3 regions of the Halobacillus sp. A1-3 genome follow, and region 3 is predicted to be linked to each of the others. Evidence: riboswitches for the same ligand, from Rfam matches in the RefSeq annotation. Region 3 holds a riboswitch; each other region holds the start of a gene.
The links. A riboswitch is a leader RNA that binds a small molecule or an ion and turns the genes downstream of it on or off. The one in region 3 is predicted to bind thiamine pyrophosphate.
Positions count from the first base shown of each region.

Region 1: linked by a shared signal. The riboswitch ahead of ACRYKC_RS17770 (thiamine phosphate synthase) and the one ahead of ACRYKC_RS06485 (ABC transporter substrate-binding protein) in region 3 are both predicted to bind thiamine pyrophosphate.
Region 2: linked by a shared signal. The riboswitch ahead of tenA (thiaminase II) and the one ahead of ACRYKC_RS06485 (ABC transporter substrate-binding protein) in region 3 are both predicted to bind thiamine pyrophosphate.

Region 1 covers NZ_JBPCEO010000011.1:56,637-64,516, forward strand. Annotated here, with positions in the region: gene ACRYKC_RS17750 (ThiF family adenylyltransferase) at 1-675, opposite strand, end outside; gene ACRYKC_RS17755 (thiazole synthase) at 675-1,439, opposite strand; gene thiS (sulfur carrier protein ThiS) at 1,443-1,646, opposite strand; gene thiO (glycine oxidase ThiO) at 1,643-2,764, opposite strand; gene ACRYKC_RS17770 (thiamine phosphate synthase) at 2,748-3,359, opposite strand; TPP riboswitch at 3,450-3,558, opposite strand; gene ACRYKC_RS17775 (M14 family zinc carboxypeptidase) at 3,749-6,136, opposite strand; gene ACRYKC_RS17780 (hypothetical protein) at 6,369-6,920, opposite strand; gene ACRYKC_RS17785 (superoxide dismutase) at 7,067-7,880, opposite strand, start outside.
Region 2 covers NZ_JBPCEO010000001.1:185,153-193,032, reverse strand. Annotated here, with positions in the region: gene ku (non-homologous end joining protein Ku) at 1-94, shown strand, start outside; gene ACRYKC_RS00900 (hypothetical protein) at 197-376, shown strand; gene ACRYKC_RS00895 (Fic/DOC family protein) at 369-968, shown strand; gene ACRYKC_RS00890 (pyridoxal-phosphate dependent enzyme) at 1,281-2,243, shown strand; gene ACRYKC_RS00885 (PucR family transcriptional regulator) at 2,257-3,927, shown strand; gene ACRYKC_RS00880 (DUF3221 domain-containing protein) at 3,961-4,506, opposite strand; TPP riboswitch at 4,607-4,715, shown strand; gene thiW (energy coupling factor transporter S component ThiW) at 4,803-5,291, shown strand; TPP riboswitch at 5,297-5,399, shown strand; gene tenA (thiaminase II) at 5,448-6,134, shown strand; gene thiD (bifunctional hydroxymethylpyrimidine kinase/phosphomethylpyrimidine kinase) at 6,131-6,937, shown strand; gene thiM (hydroxyethylthiazole kinase) at 6,934-7,710, shown strand; gene thiE (thiamine phosphate synthase) at 7,707-7,880, shown strand, end outside.
Region 3 covers NZ_JBPCEO010000003.1:208,641-216,520, forward strand. Annotated here, with positions in the region: gene ACRYKC_RS06465 (TatD family hydrolase) at 1-567, opposite strand, end outside; gene ACRYKC_RS06470 (ABC transporter ATP-binding protein) at 564-1,301, opposite strand; gene ACRYKC_RS06475 (ABC transporter permease) at 1,294-2,067, opposite strand; gene ACRYKC_RS06480 (thiamine-binding protein) at 2,064-2,357, opposite strand; gene ACRYKC_RS06485 (ABC transporter substrate-binding protein) at 2,357-3,364, opposite strand; TPP riboswitch at 3,483-3,593, opposite strand; gene ACRYKC_RS06490 (ATP-grasp domain-containing protein) at 3,740-4,684, shown strand; gene ACRYKC_RS06495 (NAD(P)/FAD-dependent oxidoreductase) at 5,238-6,296, opposite strand; gene ACRYKC_RS06500 (VC0807 family protein) at 6,540-6,962, shown strand; gene ACRYKC_RS06505 (hypothetical protein) at 6,973-7,194, shown strand; gene ACRYKC_RS06510 (hypothetical protein) at 7,211-7,372, shown strand; gene ACRYKC_RS06515 (C45 family autoproteolytic acyltransferase/hydrolase) at 7,402-7,880, shown strand, end outside.

The sequences.
Region 1 (7,880 bases), on a different contig from region 3:
ATGGTCCCCTTTCCAGACGTCAAAATAAACCAGGTCTGTTGCCATTTCATGCCCCGTCAGATGCTTTAAGCACTCTGTCGTTTGGTATGAGGCAGCAAGCTGTACTGCAGGACCAATGATTCCAACCGTATCGCATGTTTCTCCTTCATGAGGCAGATGTTCAATCAGACACTCTAAACAGGGAGTCTTACCAGGTCTTATGGGGAGTGCCACTCCATGGCTCTGGACGCAACCTCCATACACCCACGGGACCCCATTTTTGGCAGCAGCATCGTTGATGATAAACCGTGTAGAAAAATTATCTGTCCCATCCACAACGATGTCTGCAGATTTGACTAACGCTTCAGCATTTTCAGGTGTGAATTCCTCTGCGATTCCGTTAACATCAATCTCAGAATTGATCTTTTTTAAATGATATTCTGCCGCTTTAGCTTTTGAAAGGACTTCCATGGCATCTTCCTCTGTATAGAGGTGCTGGCGGCTCAAGTTACTCCATTCAATATAGTCACGGTCGATGATGGTGATTTTTCCAATACCTGCTCTAGCCAGCATTTCTGCATTTGCACTTCCCAAAGCTCCAGCACCAACGATAAGCACATGTTTGGTAGAAAGAAGCGCTTGCCCCTCTTTTCCAATTGGAGTAAAAAGTTCCTGGCGTGAATAACGGTCTGGCATTAGTCGACCATTCCGCTCTCAGGACTGCTTTTCACCGCATATTCCTTCATCGGTATTCTTCCTGCTTCGAAGCCAAGACGTCCGGCTTGAACGGCAAGCTTCATCGCTTCGGCCATTTTCACGGGATCCTTAGCCCCTGCTACTGCAGTATTAAGCAGAATACCGTCTGCGCCAAGTTCCATAGCCAAAATCGCATCCTTTGGAGATCCTATTCCAGCGTCAACTATGACAGGGATGTCTGATTGTTCGATGATCAGTTTTAAATTGGAAGGATTAATGATTCCCTGCCCAGACCCTATAGGGGAAGCTCCTGGCATGACTGCGTGGACCCCTTTCTCCTCCAAACGTTTTGCTAACACGACATCATCCGACGTATAAGCTAATACAGTAAACCCTTCTTCTAAAAGTTGTTCGCAGGCTTTCATTGTTTCGAATGGATCTGGGAGTAAGGTTTGATCGCATCCAATGACTTCAACCTTAATCATGTCACAAATATCGGAGGCTTGAGCTAGTCTTGCTATCCGCACTGCCTCATCTGCCGTTTTTGCTCCTGCCGTATTGGGAAGCAAGGAATAGTTCTCAAAATCAAGGTTTTCAAGCATGCTTGGCTCATCAGCATTTGAAAGGTCCATTCGTCTTACAGCAAACGTCAAAATCTCTGTTTCTGATGCTTTCACTGCATCCCTTTGGATATCGAAGCTTGGGTATTTTCCCGTCCCTAACATCAAACGTGAATGAAATTCTTTATCTGCAATTTTTAACATGGATTATCCTCCTCCTACAAAATGAACAATTTCTACCTTGTCTCCATCCGCAAGCCTTGTGTTCTCATAGCTGTCTTTTTTTAAGACCTCCCGGTTGTGCTCGACAATGGAAAACCTTTTTCTAATGTTAAAACGCTCAAGCAAATCGGCGACTGACGTTTCGTTCTCGGACAAATCTACCGTTCTTCCATTTACAATAACGTTCATAACGTGATCCTCCTTTCATGAGTTGCAAATCGCTCAGGCGATAGCATTTCTTTACTAGGGTAGGGAACTTCGTTTTCTACTATTAAATCTCTGAGCATCTGTCCAGTTACTGGAGCAAGCAAGATTCCATTGCGGTAATGCCCTGTAGCAAAATAGAAACCTGGAAGATTCGGATGTTCACCTATGATCGGCGAGCCATCTACGGAACCAGGTCTGATGCCTGACCAGCATCCTAGAAAAGGTTCATTTTGAAGATCAGGGAGAACAGAAAATACTTCATTCATTAAGCTGGCTAATCCACCGCCGGTTGTTGTGGTGCTACTGTCTCCGGAAATCGAAGTGGCTCCTATGAGGTAACGACCATCCAGTTTAGGCACAAGGTAAAAATTACGGAAGAACAATGTTTCTTTGAAATACTGCCTGGCAGGAAACAAAGAAAAACATTCTCCTTTCGTAGGGACCATCGGATTTTCGAGCCCAGTCGATTCAAACCAGCGTCCGCTGTCAGCTCCTGAAGCCACAACTATTCTCTCAGCTATAAGAGTTCCTGTTTCCAGCTGTACTTGATAACCTTCCTTCACCTTTTCTATCCCAAGTACAGTATTGTTTTCTATTAATCTACCTCCATAGAAAAAAGCAGCTCTCTTGAACGCCTCACAACTTTTAGCAGGCTCAACATGACCATCTTCTCTCATTAACAGTGCCCCGCGACTATTGATAAGAGAGGGAATACGATCCTTTACTTCATTGGCCGTTATCCACTCTAAGTCAGGGAATTCTTCCTTTTTTGCAGCTAGTTCTTTTTCATGTTCTGAGTCAACAGCAATTTCTAGCATTCCATATTCAGAAAGACCAATATCAATTGATGTGAGGTTTCGCAGCTCTTTCGATAATTCCTTATATAAATTCCGACTTGACTCGCAAAGTTTATGAAATTCACTTGCCTTTTTATTTTCCGTATGAACACCGAGCATACCCGCCGCAGCTCTTGTCGCTTTACTTCCACTGGATGACTTTTCAACGACTAATGTTGATACGCCACTTTTATTCAAATAATAGGATATCGAATGACCAATAATTCCTCCCCCGATGATGAGAGTATCAACGTGATCGATCATAAATAAAAGCCTCCTTTTTATATTTTTTCACAGCTTGAAGTGGGTCTTTTTCACCGAAGATACCTGACATCACTGCTGCACCTGATGCGCCGGCCTCCGCTAACTCTTTCATCTGGTGGCTATGAATGCCCCCAATCGCTATGACAGGAATTCTAAGTGAAGAAGTCATCCTTTGAAGCAGTTCCAGTCCTCGTGGAGCCACACCTTTTTTACTATTGGTGGAATAGATATGTCCAAATATTACGTAATCAGCCCCTTCCTTCTCAGCTTGATGAGCAGACTCCAGAGAATGAACGGAAACCCCGACAGTTTCATGTGGAAAATTACTCCTAACTTCTCTGAGCGAATAGCCTTTTTCCGGCAAGTGAAGGTTTCGAATCCCTGTGTCTTTCATGAAAGAATAATGCCTATGAACATACAGCTTTTCTTTTGGAAGCCCACTCTCTATCAAACGATTCACGAGAGAGAGGTAGTCTGGCAGCGCTCTTTGTTTTTCTCTCAGAATGATTCCATCTACATATGGTGAGATAAGCAGAATCGTAGATAACAGTTGAATATCTCCCATTTTTCCATCGGTTACGGTTATTAGTTGCAACTCCAACACTTCCTTTATTTTTGAGCACAAAAAATGCCACTCTCCCGGAGGAAAGTGGCATTACTTATAGAATACACGTTACGTGTCTAAAGCCTATCTTCGTCACTTTCCTCCGCTGGTTTAAACCAGTTCAGGTTCAAAGAGTCTCAAAGTTCTACTTTGATCTCAGCCCTTAACAAGGGCACCCCTAGTGAATGAACTATTCAGTTGGCGTTTGACTTTACTCTACAATAATTTTAATATTTCGTCCACACAATTTCTGGAAATGTTTAGAATTAGGACCAATAGACTACAATTTATCCAGTATCGCGATGATATAAGAAGACCACCTCAAATATTCCAAATTATGGATGACCTGAGGTGGTAATTAATGGGTCTAATCTGTTTGTTTATTTGGTAAAAATCGCATTTGAGAACAGGCGGAATAAGTAATCAGTATGGTCTCGGAACCCTGCTTCAAGTCCGATTAATGTTACGTCTTGATCTTTTTCATTTACGATTACAGGCTTACCTTGTGCACCCTCACGGTTTTCCCAGTGTCCAGCCACAAAGAAATCATCCGTGTTGAATGAGGCGTGAACATTTACCGATTCAACGTCTGTATACCATACGGGTTGATAGACAAACCCATAATCAGTGGACTCATATCCAGAGGTTAGTGGAGACGAACTATAGTCAACTCTTACGATTCCATTGCTGTTAGAATAGCCTTCATTTACGGTCACATCTGTTAAGCCAAGCTGTTTCGTTGCTTCAGAGGCACCAGTTCCTACAGCAATATATTTGCCGCCTTCTTCTACAAAGGACTGGATGTTTTGTTTAAATGCTTTATATTCGTTCTCATCTTCAAGTCCAAATTCATCGTTTGCAGGGATATTGTTATATGAAATCATGCGGGACGTTCCGCTGAAAAAGAAAACGTCTGTATCCCGGAGCCCTTCTGCTGCAAGCTGCTGTGGTGTTATCTCTTCAACATCAAACCCTAACCGTTGTAAAGCCGCCAAGGTACCTGCGTGCGATTGTGATTTGTAGATGCCACCATCTTTGAGGATGGTCACTTTTTGAGCATTCAGCGATTCACCGTTCGCCACATCCTCTGTCTTCACAGTAATGCCCGATTTCTCGACCAGTTTTCTTAATTCAGGTGTTTCCTTCGCATTCACGTAAAAATTCTCTTTTTCCTTTTTTACATCAAAACCATGATTTATGAGTGTATTGACGAGATTGACGGCTTTCACAGAAGAGTTTGGAATTACATAAGGGCCATCACCGACCAATTCACCGTCCGCAGTTACTTTTTTCACATCGTGTACTTTCACGTTAAACGAGCTTTTGGCATCGACTTTGACCGCTTCAAATCCCCATAGCTCAGGTAAGTTCCATGCGGAGATGTCGTACATAGCCGGTGTAATATCAGTAATATCTTCACCATCCCATAGCATCGTGTTCGCAAGCCCTGCTTTTGCCTGACTCATATCCACGATATAAGTTCCAGCAGGATAGTTCACCCCATCATAAGTGAATTCTTTTTTAGACTCAGAGACTTGAATATCATTGAACTCAAGGTGTTCTACCGCTTTTTCCGTTGCTGTTGGATCTTCTTTATCTGCAGGTAGAATATAGGCTTTAGGAAAGAAACCTTCTGTATGATACGGATGGTCAAATTGAATGCCTCGTTTAAATACCTCAATCTGATCTTTGATCATTTCTTCTTTGTTTTGGTTAGAAAATTCAAGTGCTCCCATTACAGCATCATAATGCCATTTCACGCCATCCCAATCATTGGTTGGCGCTTCAAGCGTATAACCGTAAGCACCGTGGTACATCGCATACATCGGCGTAAAAATTGGCGGGTAATCATCCCAGCCAGCTGTATCATCACGCTGAGGGATATAAGTACCTTCCATGGATTGATAGTCCACATTTGACGTATTGTCGTACTCACTGCGGTGATCAACAATATTTCCTTCCATGGCCTCCGCTTGGTCCATCGCCCATTTCGAAAATAGATCATATTCATAGTTAGGATTATGCGGGGGTGTACATGGTTCAATTAAGCCGGGGTTGTCAGGTCCCCCAAAAGATTTGATATAACCATGTAGGTCAAGGAACACCATTGGATTCCATTCTTTAATTAATTCAACTGTATGCTTCGTCTCCACTTGGGATTGTGTAATAAAATCACGGTTTAAATCAAAGCCATTGCTGTTAAACCGGGTTGCATCGATGCGGCCGTCAGGATTGGCCACCACATTGAAAATTAAGATATGATTTTCAAGTAATTCTTTTGTTTTCTCATCTTCTGCTGTCGCGAATCTTTCAATCAGTTGTAGCGCAGCGTCAGAGCCTACAAATTCTGTACCATGGATCGATGCGTTTATCATTACAGGAACTTTGAAATCCGGATGTTTCTCGATAAATTTCTCAGCCTTTTCAGGGTTCTTAAACATTTTCTTTCTTAATGATTTTTGATAGCCATACTTCCCTTTTTCTGTGGGATCAGAAATCGTAACCACATAAAGATCGTTTCCTGCAGAAGATTTCGCAGGTGTTTCCACTGTGATTCGGTTACTTCTTTCATCAATCTCTCTAAGCTTGTCATCCACTTTCGAATACTTCACAAAATCATAGTTTTCACTATTAAATAGACTCCCATCTTCCTCCTCCAACGTTTCATTTACATTTACGTTATGCCATTTCGGCGAGTCTGCTGAAGCCGTTATGGGCACAGCAAACATCCCAAGGGCAGCGACCCCAGCAATAAGTTGCTTCTTCATTATGTACCTCCTATATTCTATTAGACTTAATTACTAGTTTATACCAATTGTTACAATTGTTGTATACTTAGATCATCCTGATTTACGTCAGTTCTTATGTACCAGGAGTTCCGTCATTCACTTTAGATTATAGACTTTAATAAAAGTAAAAAAATCAGAACATTAAGCCTGTAAGTACCACAAATTAAATAAGAAAGCGCGATTGCCAATTCAGGCAATCGCGCTTTCTTATTTAATTTAATACACTGTCAATTTTTGCTTTTATTCTACTATAGCTTACTGGATGACAAAATTTATTAATCGTTGAAAGAGAAATAGTCTTTTGTTCTGTAAAATGTTCATTAAGATAAGAAGTTGGAACAACATAAAAGTCCCAGCGGTTCACATCAAGAAGATCGTAATTCGATTTATCTTGATCTGTATAAACGCAAAAAACATAACAATCCGAATTTCGTTTCGATTCAGAGCTCATTATTCCTGTGGCAGTATCCCATGCTCTTGCTTTGGGTATGTTAAAAACAATTTTAGACGGTTGCCTTTGCTTCCATGATTGAATATAAGCAGATGACTTAACCTCTATAAGATTGTCATTATATACAAAGTCAGCCTTATCCCATTCAATTCGAGGCTTACTTGTTAATCCTAAGGCATATCCAACCAAAAACTCAGCTAAAATACCTCGATTTGTATTACTTAATAAATCTGAATATGCCCAGCGCCAAAATTCCTCCACTGTAGTTTCCGTGCCCTTTATTTGTACTCCTTTAGATATCTTCGAATTCAAACTATCACTCCCATTTTTATTCCGTTTAATTTTGATTAGCTGTTCCTAAACACTACCTACTAAAGCTATTGTTTTAATATGTAAATAACCTTTTTCACTAGTTCAAAACAGGGAGACCGCTTACTAGCAGCCCCCCTGTTTTGAACTTAAAACTTCTTCCAATTCACTTGTTTCGCTTTTTTGTAACGGTCCTCAACAGCGTTCCAGTTGACCACATTCCACCAGTTATCCACGTATTTCCCTCTATCATTCTCATACTGCAAATAGTACGCATGCTCCCAAACATCGAGCGGCAGCAATGGAATCACATCCCATTGACTTAAGTTTTGATGCTTCTCTGCCTGTAAAGTTTCCAGACGGTGAGATCGAGGAGCCCATACCAATATCGTCCAGCCAACACCTTCAACTTTTTTCGCTGCCGCAGAAAAATGTTCTTTAAACTTTGGAAAACTCCCAAAGCTTCTTTCGATCTCTTTTAAAAGTTCCCCCTTAGGTTTTCCTCCTCCCTTAGAACTCATGATTTCCCAGAAAATCGTATGCAAATAATGACCTGCTCCATTGAATGCAGCTTCTCTTTCCCAATGCTTAATCAGGTCATAATTATTATTTCTTCTTGCTCTCTGCATTTCTTTTTCTGCTTGATTTAAGCCATCCACGTAACTTTTATGGTGTTTGTCATGATGCAGTCGCATAATTTTCCTGCTTATATATGGCTCCAATGCTTCGTATGCGTAAGGAAGCGGAGGTAAGGTATGCCCTCCTATCGGTACTGGCTCATCTTGTCTTTCGCTATCAGAACTTCCATTTACTTTTGCTGCAAGTCTCTCTAATTCATACGCTTTTTCCAGATCAAATGAAGCAGTATCCCGGTTCCACTCTTCAATTTGGGCTAACAAACCATTTAGTTCCTTTTGGTAGGTATCGTCTTCAGAATCTTGCCTGGATGCATCACCCTTCGCC
Region 2 (7,880 bases), on a different contig from region 3:
ATCGCTTGAAAAAACAAAAGGAACGAAGAAAAAGACGACCAAACCGAAAACCCCTTCTAAGAGTAAAACTAAAACAAAGAAGAAAACCTCGTAAAAAAGGCTATATAACAGGCTTTTGTCGAAGTTTACTCCTGTATTTTTCCTTAGAAATGTAGTATAATATATTATAGAAAGACTACGTTCGGAGGGTATATGGATGGGTGTACGTACAGAAGAACAAGCGGAGCACTTGATGCGGTCCGCTAAAGCTTCGATCGCAGTTGAGGGGCTTCGTCTCAATCAAAAACAAGAGCTGTTAGTGAAAAAGTGCTTAACAGGGGCCATTACACATAAAGAATTTATCAAGCGGGCTTTGGAATTGTCTCGTCATGCCTAACTCAAGGTATGGGAGCGGTTCCTCCCGCTATTGTTATGTAGGCACAGATGTATTTATTAATCATTACGATATCAAAAACGATAAGCAATTACAGGCGATGGAGACTATTCTATCCACACAGCGCTTATCAGAACTTCAGGAGAAACCAATTACTGGGGATCTTGACTTAAGGCATCTTCAAAAGATTCATGCTTATCTGTTTGGGGACTTATATCCTTTTGCGGGTGAGATCCGAACCGAAAACATTACGAAAGACGGTTTTTCGTTTGCACAGGCAAGATTCATTAAGGAAGCTTCTGTTTCTCTATTTGAGCAATTAATGAAAGAGGACTGGGAGCATATGGATCGAGCCGTTATTCCTATGAAATTAGCTTATTATATGTCTGAACTCAATGTGTTGCACCCATTCAGAGAAGGAAATGGGCGCAGTCTTCGTGAATTTATTCGCTGTGTCAGTCTTGAAGCCGGCTATGATTTAGATTGGTCTGCCGTTACTCACGAAAAAGTACTTCAAGCGAGCATCGAGTCTGTCCACGACGTTCGAAAACTAGAAGAAGTGATTAATGCTTCATTAAAACCCTTATCATCGTAACCTCTGGCTTTTTTAGCTAGAGGTTTTATTTTGCTTATAAGAATCAACATTAGGGCTGTAGTGAACCTTCGTTCTAAATAAGAGTTGTTTTACTATAAAATTTCCAAGACCTGTTTTCCGAACGATAGCATGCTTCAGTATGTAGAGAAAGGGGTAACTGCATAAATATTACAAAAAAAGCTGTTGGATGATCATATCCACCGGCTTTTTCTCTTTAAAGAATGGCAGATCATACACTATAATAATAATTAATACTATAAAATATCTGAATTATCTGAACAAATAAGAAAAGGAGGATGCCTTATTCGTGATGTGTCTTTTTCATTTAGAGAGGTGTGGAAGGCTAAGCAGCGGCTGAATTCAGTGGTAGAAGCGACTCCACTCGTTTATTCTGAGTCCCTATCAAAAAGCTTGACTAATGATATCTACTTAAAGCTTGAACATACACATCCTACAGGGTCTTTTAAACTGCGCGGTGCAGCAAACAAGATTCTGTCCTTATCAGACGAAGAAAAAGAAAAGGGAGTAGCAACTTTCTCCACAGGAAACCATGGCATATCTGTTGCCTACGTAGCGAAAAAATTTAATATTCCTTGTATCGTCTGCATATCCAATCGAGTCCCCCTTGAAAAGGTGAATCGTCTAAAGCGGTTGGAGGCCGAAGTCGTCGTTGTCGGTAGCAACCAGGATGATGCTGAGGCTCATTGTTATCAATTAGAAAAGGAAAAAGGCATTAGTGTAGTCAAACCATTTGATGACAGGGAAGTGATTGCAGGCCAGGGTACAATTGGACTTGAAATTATGGAACAGCTTCCAGAAGTTAAAGAGGTAATCATTCCATTGTCGGGTGGAGGGTTGCTCTCTGGCATCGGATATACGCTCAAATCGATTGATCCTTCCATTAGAATTACAGGTGTATCAATGGAGAAATCAGCAGTTATGTACGAAAGCTTAAAGAAAGGAACTCCTGTCGTTTTACCCGAAGAAGATACACTGGCTGATAGTTTACTAGGAGGGTTGGGGCCAGAAAATCAATACACATTTTCGATGACTGGCAAGTATATGGATGGGGCAGAACTTGTTTCTGAAAAATCCATTGGGAAAGGCATCCTGCATATGCTTGAATATCATAAGATGGCAATTGAAGGGGCGGCTGCTTCAGGTATTGGACTTCTATTAGAAAAAGGCAGACGAGCCAATAGCCCTGTCGTTCTCATCATCAGTGGCAATAATATAGACCATCAAACAATCGAGGACTTAATGATCAATAAATAGAGAGGTGTAGCAGATGGGAGTGACAGTGGAAGATGTGATGCAGTTGCCTGTCTTTAAGAATGCAAAAGTCCTGACGGAAATCCAAGCAATACCTGTAGAGTGGATCTCTGTTATTGAAACGCCTGTGGAGAATTTTGTGAGGAATCATGAATTTGTCCTTAGTACAGGAATTGGATGTGGAGAAGATATCGCTGCTTTAGAGCAGTATGTACACGATGTGATCCGTTCAGAAGCATCAGCCCTGGCTTTTGCTACGGGCAGACATATTTACAAAGTGCCGGATAGGATTATTCAACTGGCAGAGGATAACAACTTTTCGCTTATAGAAATTCCATGGGAAGTCCGGTTTGGAGACATTCTTCAAGAAGTCTTCCGCTTAATTGCTCGTGAAAAAGAGACAGAGCAGCAACAAGCCGAAGCAGTCAGACAAGAATTGATCAACTGTGTTTTAAATGGAAAAGGGTTGCAAGAAATTACGACGATTCTATTTAATAATACGCGCATTCCAATAGCAATCAGTGATCATAATAAGCAAATTCGAGCTAATCAGCAGTTCGATCGTTACTTTATTGACGTTCTCAATGGGAAAAGAGAAGAGGAGTACCAGCTTGTCACACCTTCTGCCTTCAGTGATCATCCTCTGTCCCACTATATAGAAAAGTACCAGATCAAGGATGAATCATGCTACCAGTTAACGATCCTTTCAAACTATAAAAAACAAGGCTATCTTCTTTTTAAGCCGGTGGAAGATGAGCAGTTGAGCTGGATTGTGCTGACAATCCTGGAGCATGCTTTGACGGCCTGTGCATTATATTTTGTTAAAGAAAATGCAATCGAAATGACAGAAATCAGGCTAAAGGACAATTTCTTGCTTGATCTTGCTAAAACGAACATAGAGATTGATAAATCCCTCTTATCCAAAGCTCAGCTATTAGGGTATGATCTTGATAAATCCTATATATGTCTCGTGGGAGATATTCGTTTTAAGAAAGCAATCGATGATCACATCGCTTCAGACGATCATAGTGTGAAATCTTCTTCTATGCATAGTCGAAATTACTATATTCAAAAGGAGGTCACTCACGCGGGAGATGTATTGAAGCGGGATACGATGACGACTTTTGATGAAGGAGAGGTCATAGTTTATCTTGATGCCGACGCTAGTACGTATTCAAAAACGGCGAATCAATTCCTTGATTTAGTCGAGAGAAGGTTGAATGAATTACTAGCTGGCATTACGATAAGCTGGGGGATTTCTTGCCCGAAAGAAAAAGACTACACTTTCCACCAAAGCTATGAGGAGGCAAAGGCTGCATTAAAAATCGGCCGCCAGCAGCACGAGGATGGTGACAGGACTTTTTTTAGTGATACGAGAATGAACCGACTACTTATGGCCTTGTCCCACGAAAGAGAGATAGAAAATATTGTAGAAGAGACGCTGGAGAAATTGATTCAATACGATGAGAAAAGACAGACCGATTTGATTCATACCTTCATTGTCTACAACAAATACAACAGCAACGTCAGCCAAACAGCTCGGGCCTTAAATTTACATCGTCAATCGTTGTTACATCGACTCCGAAATATTGAACAATTGACTGGCCTTTCCTTATTAGATGCTGATGATCTATTCCTTTTAGAGTTGAGCGTGCGATTATGGATGTTGAAAAAAGTAGAAGAATGAGCGTTTCAGTAAGCTGAAACGCTCTTAAAGGTTTTATTTTGAGTCAGGGATAAACTTTTCTACTTCTCCATTGCCTGTGCCAACTTTAGACAATTGAACAAGCCATTCGTCTGAATCGATATCAAAAGACAGCATTTTTACAGATAAAATATCCTGGGTAGACAGGTCCTTCAGGGCATTGGACAGGGCCTCGTAGGCTTCCAGGTCTGCCCCTTCCACTGCACTCATTTCCAAAACAGAGACGTGATCCGCAGCTGCCTGTTCAGGATAAGATTCCTGTATATCACCTTGGGTCCAAACCTCCACTTGCTTACCAATAAAGGAATCACCTGAAATTCCTGAAACCCACATGGCTCTAGGATTCCCTTCAGAGTCAGGATCCACCGAGTCAACGACAAGAATTCGGTCGTCTTCCTGTTCCATTACATAGCCAGTGATGTCGGGAGGAAGATTTTCATCGGAATCGCTCGTACTGGATGATTTCGAATCTTCCCCGCCATTAGTGGAGCTCGTTGTATCTGTTGAGCAGCCTATCAAAGTGAGTAGACATACCATGCTAATGATCCACCATGCTTTCAAAATGATCGCTCCTTTTCAAAAAAGCTTATCGGTTTTTGTTTACGGGTGACAAAAAATAACAACTCTGTTATGCTGAAATCATCCAAGCGAATACCAATTCATTTACTACTAGGGGAGCCTGAATGGGCTGAGAAGAAAGCATGATGCTTTCTGACTCTTATGGACCTGATCTGGTTAATACCAGCGGAGGGAAGTAGTTGGACGATACGTCTATTTACTATATACCCATTCAAAGTCAGGTCCTCACCAGGATCTGACTTTTTTTATAGCTTCCCTTTAAGAAGGGAGGTATAACGATGAACAGTACAAGGTTGCTTACAACGATGGCCGTTTTTGTAGCTATTGGTACGCTTGGTTCGCAATTGTTGTGGTTTCCAGCTGGGATTGCTAAAGCATATCCCGTCCAGCATGCAGTCAACGTTATGGCTGCGGTCACTCTAGGTCCCATCCCGGCAGTGGTCATTGCCTTTACGATTGGATTATTGCGAGTGCTTCTAGGGTTAGGTACACTGCTCGCTTTTCCTGGGGGAATGATTGGTGCATTTATGGCGGGGTTGTTTTACAAAACCTTTAGGAAAAAAATCTTTGCCGTTGTTGGTGAAGTCATTGGAACAGGTGTAATCGGAGCTCTGTTTGCTGTTCCTTATGCCCAAGTGTTAATGGGGAGTACAGCAGGGGCTTTCGCTTTTCTCCCACCTTTTCTTGTCAGCAGTATAGCAGGTGCGATGCTCGGCTGGGTAGTCGTCTCACGAGTCAATCAGAAACATTTACTTTTACCATCATAATACACGGAATCTACTAGGGGCGCGAGTGTTCGCTGAGAAAAGGTCATCCTTTGTCCCTCAGAACCTGATCTGGTTAGTACCAGCGGAGGGAAGTAGTCAGTATCCACATCTATTTTCCCCTCTAGTGGCTTCCAAATCATTAGGAGGCTTATTTCCATGACATTTACAGAGTTGTTAAGAGAAGAAAATAACGATATTTTTGAAGAGATTTTCACACATCCATTTGTTAAAGGAATCGGAGAAGGTGTTGTTCCACCTGAATCCATAGCCCATTACATCAAAGCGGATTACGAGTACTTGAATGCGTTCATGCACGTCTATGGCATTGCTATGTCCAAGTCTTCGAAGCGTGAAGATATCGAGTTTTTTAACGATCAAGTCAGCTTTGTTCTTCATAGTGAAGTCCATCCGCACCATAATTTCTGTGAACACATTGGAGTGCGCTATGAAGAGCTACAAGGGTATCCACTTCCACCGACTGCGGATCACTATATCAAGCATATGATCTTTCATGCCAATCAAGGCAGTTTAGGAGAGATACTAGCCGCCTTGCTTCCATGTCCGTGGACTTACCTTGAAATTGGACACACACTTATGAAGCAATATCAGCCGACAGAAAATCACCCTTTTCACCCTTGGATCAGCTTCTATGCAAATGGAGAAATCGAAACGCTGACGAACCATTTACGTGCCAGATTAGATTCACTTGCTGCTGAAGCTTCTGAATCTGAACAGCAAAAAATGAAGGAAGCTTTTAGAAAGAGTTGTCAATTGGAATGGTTGTTCTGGGAAATGTCCCTGACCTGTGAAGAGTGGCCGACTGCGGGGGTGACTACAAAATGAATCAAGTCTCTTGTGCGTTAACGATTGCCGGGACAGACCCAAGTGGTGGAGCTGGGGTTCAGGCAGACCTGAAAACCTTCCAAGAGTTAAAAAGCTATGGAATGTCTGTCATCACATCGGTTGTGGCACAGAATACGACAGGGGTGAAGGGAGTTCACCATCTCCCTATAAATATGCTGGATAATCAACTCGAAGCCATTTCTTCGGATATGCCTGTGCACGCAATAAAAACCGGGATGATTGCAACAGAAGAGATGATGGGAGCTGTCGCGGAATGGATAGCGAAAATGAACGTGTCCTATGTAATGGATCCTGTAATGGTTGCTCAAAGTGGTGACCCTTTAATTGAGAAAGAAGCAAGGCTGTATTTGAAAAATCATCTCGTTCCCTTAGCTTCACTCCTTACACCAAACATTCCTGAAACGGAAGATCTGTTAGGAGAGAAAATCGAAACGAAAGAAGACATGAAGCAAGCGGCAGTATCCATTGTAGAGAAACTCGGTTGCGGTGCAGCACTGGTGAAAGGCGGCCATTTCCAAGGAGATGCTGTGGATTATTTATACGACGGAGATTGGATTCACACCTTCCGATCAGAACGTATCGAGACAAAAAATACACATGGTACAGGGTGTACGTATTCTGCCGCGATAACGGCTTATTTAAGCCAGGGTTATCCGATTGTAAGGGCCGTTAAATTAGCAAAGTATTATGTGACGGAAGCGGTCAGACATTCTTTTGATTTAGGTCATGGAAGCGGACCAACCAATCATTTTGCTGTGCGAGCGGAGGTAGTTAACAAATGAATCTAGGAATCATAAATGAAGTGCGAAAAAACCAGCCGTTGATTCACAATATCACCAACGCTGTAGTTATGAATTTTAGCGCTAATGGTTTACTTGCTTTCGGAGGTTCCCCAATCATGGCAAATGCCAAAGAAGATGCAGCTGATGTAGCAAGGCTTTCTCAAGGACTTCTGATTAATATAGGAACACTGACAGAGGAACAGCTGGAGGCAATGATAAGAGCGGGAAAAGCGGCAAATGAAGCGGAAATTCCTGTCGTTCTTGATCCAGTGGGGGTAGTCGCAACGGAATTCAGAACCAGATCCTTTAGATCAATCTTGCAGGAGGTAAGACCTACAGTAATTAAAGGAAATGCTGGTGAGTTAGCTCACTTGATAGGTATTGAAGTAGAAACCAAAGGGGTCGAATCAATCGGCACCGGAAATAATGAAGAAATTGCTCGTAAAGTAGCAGAAAAGTATGCAACAACAGCCATCCTTACAGGGGAGGTTGATGTAATTTCAGATGGATCAGAGATCAAGACAAACCACACCGGTCATCCGCTGCTTGCAAAAGTGACAGGAGCTGGGTGCCTGCTCGGATCGGTTCTAGCTGCATCCTTGACTGGCTCTGGTTCTGTCATGCACAAATCGCTTGCTGCTGTTGAATATTATGGTTTAGCTGCTGAATATGCAGCCTCTCAATCTACAGTAATCGGTCCTGGCACCTTTGTCCCGGCTTTTCTTGATGCTTTAGCTATGGGTGAGAAGGAATGGGAGCAGAGGAATCGATGAATCTTTCTAGCAAACTTCGAAAATATTTAGTGATGGGAAGCCAAAACTGCAAAAGAGATCCTCTCACTATTTTAGAGGAAGCCATTGATGGAGGCATTACAGCCTTTCAATATCGCGAGAAAGGACCAGGGTCACTGAATGGAAAAGAAAAGTTGGACTTGGGCAGGAAA
Region 3 (7,880 bases):
AACTTCTTTTTCATAGACACAATCTGGAGTGATGGAGATAAAATAACCATTCTCTTTCATTCGATCAATGGTAGTAGCGGAGCCTTTAAACCAGTGGAAGTGTGCACGCGTCATCTCGTGCTTTTCTAATAAGTCACAGACGAGATCGGCATCTTCGTAGATGGCATGAAGGACTACCGGCTTATCCAATTCCTTAGCTAAAAGCAGGAAATGCTCCAGCAGCTCAACATATAGGGAGAGAATTACGCCTGGGTTTTTCTTTCGAGTATAATAAGGCAGCCCGACTTCTCCGATCGCAACCATGTGATTAGCGTACCGATGAATGAGGTCCGTTATTTGCTCTATTTCTTGATTTGTCGGAAGGCTTTGTTCCGGATGAAACCCTAGTGCTGGTTTGATTCTTTGATCTTCCATAGACCAAGTCAAGGTCCTTAAGCAAGAGTGCAAGTCATTGGAAACAGCAATAAGTTGGGTGATGGAGTATAGATCGAGTTCAGATAGCATCTGATCTCTGAACGATTCCTCATACATATCAAGGTGGATGTGTGTATCTATGATAGGCTTCATACGAGGACCTGCAATTCTTGAAAGATTTCCTTTTTCCATTCTAAGAATTCATTCGTTAATAGTATGGACTGCTCTCGAGGGCGAGAAAAAGGAACTTCAACCTCTTTGACTACTCGTGCTGGCCGATCAGATAAAACGATGATCCGGTCTGATAAAAAAAGTGCTTCTTCAATATTGTGTGTTACAAATAAAATAGATTTCTGATTTTCCTCCCAAACCGATAAGAGCCATTCCTGCATTTCGATCCTCGTAAATTCGTCCAGAGCCGAGAAAGGTTCATCAAGACAAATGAGAGACTGAGGGCTTAATAAACTTCGAATGAAAGAAGCACGTTGCTTCATCCCTCCAGATAACTGATTTGGGTAAGAGTGCTCAACCCCGCTCAACCCCGCTTTATCAATCATTTCTAAAGCAGCTTTACGGTTGGTTTCTCCTTTTATTTCACCACCAAGAACGACATTGTTGAGTAAGGTTCGCCAGGGAAAAAGCGCTGGACTTTGCGGCATGTAGCTGATGAAGCCTTTTTTCCCTGTAATTTCTTCTCCATCTAAAAAGATTTTTCCATGGTCAGGCTGAAACAATCCACCAATCAGGTGAAAGAGCGTACTTTTTCCACTGCCGGAAGGTCCAAGAATCGAGACGAACTCGCCTTCTTCCACTTGAAGCGAAAGATTTTGGATGACGGATTGTCTGTCAAATGACTTGAACAACTCTTCAATCATTAATTTACTCATAGGATTCTCCAGCTCCTTTTCTTTGCCATTTCGTCAACTGTCTTTCTATGAAATTGATAAGAAAAAAGAAGAGCAGGCTTAGGATCATAATCAAAAAGATGGCCACAAACACTCGATCCGTTCGGAATGAGGAGGAGGCTAACGTCATATACACTCCGATTCCTCTATTGGCACCTAGCCATTCTGAAATGACAGCCCCCATGACACTGTATGTGGCTGAAATTTTTAAACCAGAAAATATCGATGGCTGGGCATGAGGCCATTCAAGTTTACGAAAAATCTGTCCTTGTGTTGCACCCGCCATTTGCATGTAGTGTTTCAATTCAGGCGTCGTCTGCTTTAATCCATCCATTGCAGAAACGGCGATAGGGAAAAAGCAGACGAGAACGATGACGATCAGTTTAGGTAAAGCTCCAAAACCGAACCAAATCACTAACAAAGGTGCGAGTACAATAATCGGGATGTTTTGGGACAAAATGAGAAGCGGGTAAACGGCATCTCTCACAGCAGGGATTAGATGAAGAGTAATCGCGACGATCAGGCCCACGCTTACACCTATCAAGAAGCCAGTGATTGTCAATTGAATCGTTGACAGAAGATGATGAGAATAACTATTCCAGCCAGCTATTCCTTCTTGGGCAATCATTGATGGGGCAGGTAATAACCATTCAGGCACGTCAAAAGCCCGGCTGCTTCCTTCCCATAAAATGAGCAAAAGGATGAGGACCGAAGCTGGTCTCCATCCTTTTTTGAATACGCGTCTCATGACCGGTACTTCTCCGTCAATTGATCCATCGATGCTCCCTGAGGTTGATAGAAAATCTTAATTTGAGAGATGACGTTTTTACATCCACGCTCCACCATGGCTTCATTGATCTTTTCTATCAGGGGAAGGATCTCAGTAAGGTCACCTTCGATCGTTGTTTCCAAAGGATGGACCTCGTATTTCAAACCTGAAGCATCAATGATGGAGATCGCATGATCCACATAAGGAATGACATCTTCTCCACCTTTTGTCTTTGGTAAAATTTGGATGCTCACAAGAGAATTCGCCATCATTCTTCCTCCTCATCCGGTAAGAATTCGTTCGTAAATGCTTTTTCCGCTTCTAGTTTTTTATCTAGTAAATCGTGACTGTACATCCACGCCGCATAGTTTTCCCATACTTCTAAGTCTTGGATTCCCCATTGCTTAGCATCGTCCTGGTATTTAGGGGACAGCCATTTTTGACTCGCTTTCACAAGTTCGGGGTCAAGGTCTGGAACGGCCTCTATAAGGATATCGGCAGCTTTTTCAGGTTGATCGATCGCATACTCATACCCTTTAGAAACGGCTGCCATGAATGCTTCCACCGTTTCAGGATCATTATTTATTGTTTTCTCATTTGCTGTCAAAACAGGTGTGTAATAATCAAGTTTATCCGAGTAGTCGGTTAAGTACTGCATATTCAGTTCTTCTCCGCGAAGTTCGGCTTCGACACCAGTCCATCCATAATAAATCCAGGCAAAATCAATGTCACGTTCGACAGCGGTAAAGAAATCAGAGTTCCCCATATTAACAATTTCGACTTCTTCCACATTTGCATTTTCCTTCTGCATCAAAGAAGAAAGAACAGCTTTCTCAACTGGAGCACCCCAGCCACCATACGTTTTCCCTTCGTAATCAGCTGGAGAGGTGATGTTCTTTTCCTTTGGTGAAGCGAAACCTGAAGTATTATGCTGAATAATCGCTCCGATAGAGACGATCGGAATTCCTTGCACTCGCGCTTCCGTCAGAGTCTCCTGGGCACTGATTCCGAAGTCGGCTTTTCCTGAAGCGACAAGCTGGTCTGCGCCCGCTTCTCCTGGTAACATAATTTCAACATTTAGCCCTTCTTTTTCGAAGTAGCCTTCTGCTTTTGCGACATATAAGCCTGTATGATTGGTATTCGGCGTCCAATCCAGTACAAGCTTGATATCTTTAGTTTCTTTCTGTTCACTGCTTGATTCTGAACTTGCTTCATTGTCGCTAGAACATGCGCCAAGCAGAATAACAAGCAATACAAGCATGAATAACTTTTTCATAAGATTCCCTCCATTTGAGTTCATCACTACTGGTCAAAAGGGAGAACCTATGAATATGGAATAGGGCATATAAAAAGCACCCTGTACCATACCCAGGGTGCATATCTATAACGATAATGAACTCGTTTCAGATGTTCCCTACGCTGGTATAAACCAGATCAGGTTCTAAGGGTCAGTATCAAAAAGGATACAATCTCAACCAGCTACACTGGTCCCCCTACATTAAACCTATGAAGTTGATGAACAAGTAGATTATAGTTTCACTTTGCCACAGTTTCATAGATTAATCAAGCACTATTAAAAGCTTATTCCTAGTATTTCAATAGGTTTTATGTGTTAGAATAGAAGAAACATCTGCGAAAAGGAGTCGGATCAATGAGCAAAATTTATGTACTTCACGAGAATGACGAATGGACCGGCCATTTGACTGAGCGATTAGAGGAGCTTGAACTGCCTTATGAGCTATGGCATCTGGATGAAGGAACGCTTGATTTAACGAGTGAACCTCCGGAAGGGGTCTTTTACAATCGAATAAGTGCTTCTTCACATACCCGGGATCATCGTTTTGCCCCTGAATTTACAGAGGCCGTCATAGCATGGCTTGAACGCCATGGAAGAACGGTGATTAACGGCAGTCGTGCGCTAAGGCTGGAAGTAAGTAAAGTAAATCAATATATGGCTTTGAATCAATCTGGAATTCAAACACCAAAAACCATCACAGCTGTTGGTAGAAATAATATTTTGAAAGCAGCAGACCAATTGAATTTGGATTCGTTTATAACAAAGCATAACCGCGCTGGAAAAGGGCAGGGGGTGCAATTGTTTCACTCGAAGAATGCCCTGAAGGAATATTTGGAAGGTCCGTCGTTCGAAGAGCCTGTTGATGGTATTACTTTGCTACAGCAGTATATTGAGGCGCCGGAACCTTTTATCATCCGTCATGAATTTGTCGGAGGGAAATTCGTTTACGGAGTGAAAGTTGATACATCTGAAGGCTTTGAATTATGCCCGGCAGATGCTTGCACAATAGAAGATCTCTACTGCCCGACCGATAGTGAAGCTGAAGAACCTAAGGCAAAGTTTGAAATCCTTGAAAACTATCGTCCAGAAATCATCGATCAATATGAAGCATTTTTGAAAGAAAATAACATCGATGTTGCCGCTATCGAAGCAATTCAGGATAAGGATGGAAACCTTTATTCTTATGATGTGAACACAAACACCAATTATAATTCAGACGCTGAAGCAAAAGCTGGAGTTTATGGAATGCTTGAGCTTGCGAAATATTTAGGAGAACAATTGAATCACGTTCATGCTTAATGGAAAACCTTTGTTAAATCTAAGTGTTGAAACGTCCTTCATTTCGCAAGCCTCCTGGTTCTGAAGAATTAGATTTCTTGGGCCCGTTACTCAATAAGGGAGATGAACAGGCTCCATTCAACACCAGCACGATTATTCAGTATCTAGTAGGGTTTAATAAAACGGAAGTAAGGGATTTCTATCAATCAGAGTTACCTGCAAATGAAAGTGAAAAAGTCTATCAAAAGGTTTTTGCAAGAATCCATTCAATCTGAAAATTAAGGTAAAGAAATCGATTATTACTCCCTTCCAGGGCGTTTTCGTTATTCTGAACACTCGCAAGGAGGTCTGGGAAATGGTGAGCCTCCTGTGGGATGATCATGACAGGGGAGACCCCGGAGAGCGCTAGCTCGAGGAGGCTCAGCGCATGCCCACGGAAAGCGAGCCATTTCCCGGACCTCCTACTTCCACCAATGGGAACGGAAACCATCCAATTCAAATTACTTAAAACCACTCAGGCAAAAACCTATCTAACAACGAAAAAAAGAAGTGCCTTCAAAAGGGCACTTCTTTTTTAGTGTCGCTTGCTTAACCAAAGCACACCCGATTTCGCCAAACGAGGCAGCATACCTGTCATCGGTTTTTGCATCATATTACCGAATCCGTCACTCTTACCAAGAGATCCAAGCGTTCCTTTCAATTTCAATTCGCTTGGACGTTCTGGTACACGGTTATGGAGGACGGCCGTTAAGACTTCGGCTATTTTTTCTCCTTGCTGGCCGGCTAACTGGGCGCTTGGGGAATGATCCGCTGAGGCACAGTCACCAACAACATACACATTTTGGCTGTGCGGAACCTGATAAAAGTCGTTGACGATGATTTTATCTTGGTTGTCTTTTTCAAAAGGGAGCTCTCGTACGAGGAAGTTTGGGCGGACACCAGCGGTCCAAACTGTAACATCGTTCATGTAGCAAATCCCGTTATTGCACACGCCGTCTTTTTCTACATATTCTACATTCGCTCCGTGGATGACTTCGACGTCATTTTCCTTAAACCATTTCTCCACGTACTTTTGGATCTTTGAGTCGAACGCTTTAAGGACTGTATCACCACGGTCAAGCAATCGGATATTCAAATCGGAGCGGCTTTCACGGACTTCAGAAGCGACTTCGATTCCGCTCAGGCCAGCGCCCACTACTGTTACATTTTTATATGCTCCAAGATTTCCGATCGAGTAACCTGCGCTACGAGCCTTTGCGAAGGTTTGGACACTTTCAGTAAACTCTCTTGCACCCTCGATGCCGTGGTAATTGTCTTCACAGCCAAGTCCAATTACGAGATAATCATAAGGAATGTTTTCAGTCAGGTTCTTGATGATTACCTGTTCGTTTTCTACATCAATTTTTTCAATTTCATCGAACACATAATCGACTTGATCATGCACTGGAAAATCTACCCGAGCATGCCTGTCTGATTCAGTTCCTGCTGCGATCGTATAGAACTCGGTCTTTAATGAATGATAGGGGTTGCGATCTACGACGGTTATATGTACATCTTTCGGAATGTTTTCGAGCAGTCCGTGCAAGATGTTCAAACCACCGTACCCGCCGCCAAGGATGACAACTCTTTTCATGATTTTCACACCACCTTATTCAAAATCCATCCATGCTGTTATATGGTCTGGTGTATATTCGTTTATCGAAAACGCTTACGGCTTCTTACATTTTTAAGACTACCAAAAAACGCTACAGAAAACTAGAAGGACTTCGCATTTCTTATCGTTTACGGTCAAATTTTATCAAAACAGAGACTTTTGAAACCACAGGACCTTCATCACGTATAGTTAACATAAAGACGGTAGAAGGAGGCAAATGTTTTGAAGCAAAGCAAGTTTATAGTACTTGATCTGATTTGTTATGTTGTCTTCCCTTTGGCTGTGTGGAACCTCTCAAGAGACTATATAGGGGATTATTATGCGATGCTTCTCTCCTCAATCCCTGGGATCATTTACACTGTTTTTCGTTTCATTGCCTTGAAAAAAGTGAACGTCTTTGGAATCTATATGATATCTACCCTCATTGCTGGCACTTTGATTGATGTATTGGCAGGGTCTGCTATCCAATTGCTTTGGAACAACGTGATCTATGCGTATGTATTAGCTTTACTATTCTTATTCACTATCGTCATCAAGAAGCCGATCGCACTTTATTTTGCTCTTGATTTCAGTGAATTGCAAGGGTATGACAGAGATTTCAGCCGCCGGTTATTTCATAAAAAGAAACTGTTCCATCTTTTTTAATTGGATCGTAGTGGCTTTTGCTATTCAGGATCTTTTGCTTGCTACAATCAAGTATTGGCTGATACTTGAATACGGAGTAGAGGCTTTTGATAAAGGGATTATTCTGCGTCAAATCATTAATTGGGGAATTACGTTTGTCATTATAGGCGGGTTTTTTTACATTGGAAAAATAATTAACGAAAATCCTGAGTTAATCAAAGAGGTTCAAGAAGATATAAAAAAGGATGCCTAGGGAGGAGAGGATGCACTTGGCACCTATTGGAGCGCTGATCTATTTAGCCTTTACTCTATTGATCGCACTCGTTATTCGCTGGATTCGTCTTATTAAAAAGAATACAGACAAACAAGTCGAACAAAATGAAGAGCTTTTAGCTTTATTGAAGGAAATGAAACATGATAAAGTAGATTAAATTATAAACAGCTGAGAAAGGAAATCTTCATGAAACATATACATAGCGACATTTTACAGTTTCGAGGGACGCACTATGATTTTGGATACTGGCAAGGAGAAAAGCTGCGGGATTGCTGGACAGTCAAAAATAGGGAAAAACAATGGAAGGTAAGAAAACCACGCTTCACTGTAGAAGAGAGTGAGGTAAAGGAAGCCATTACCCGCTTCGCTCCGGGAGTATGGGATGAATTACTTGGACTACGTGACGCATTGGAATGGCCGATGGAGAGGGTAATGATGGAATTCGGTGGCTACCGAATCGATTATAAGCGCTCGGGCTGTTCGATTATGACAGGGGATGGGTATTTTATTCGCAACTATGATTATATGCCGAAAACATATGAAGGCCGGTACTGTTTTTTTCAGCCGACTGACCAGGGGTATGCCATCATTGGTCCTACTCAGCGAATTACTGGCAGAATGGATGGTATGAATGAAAAGGGATTGGTCATGGGTTATAATTTCAT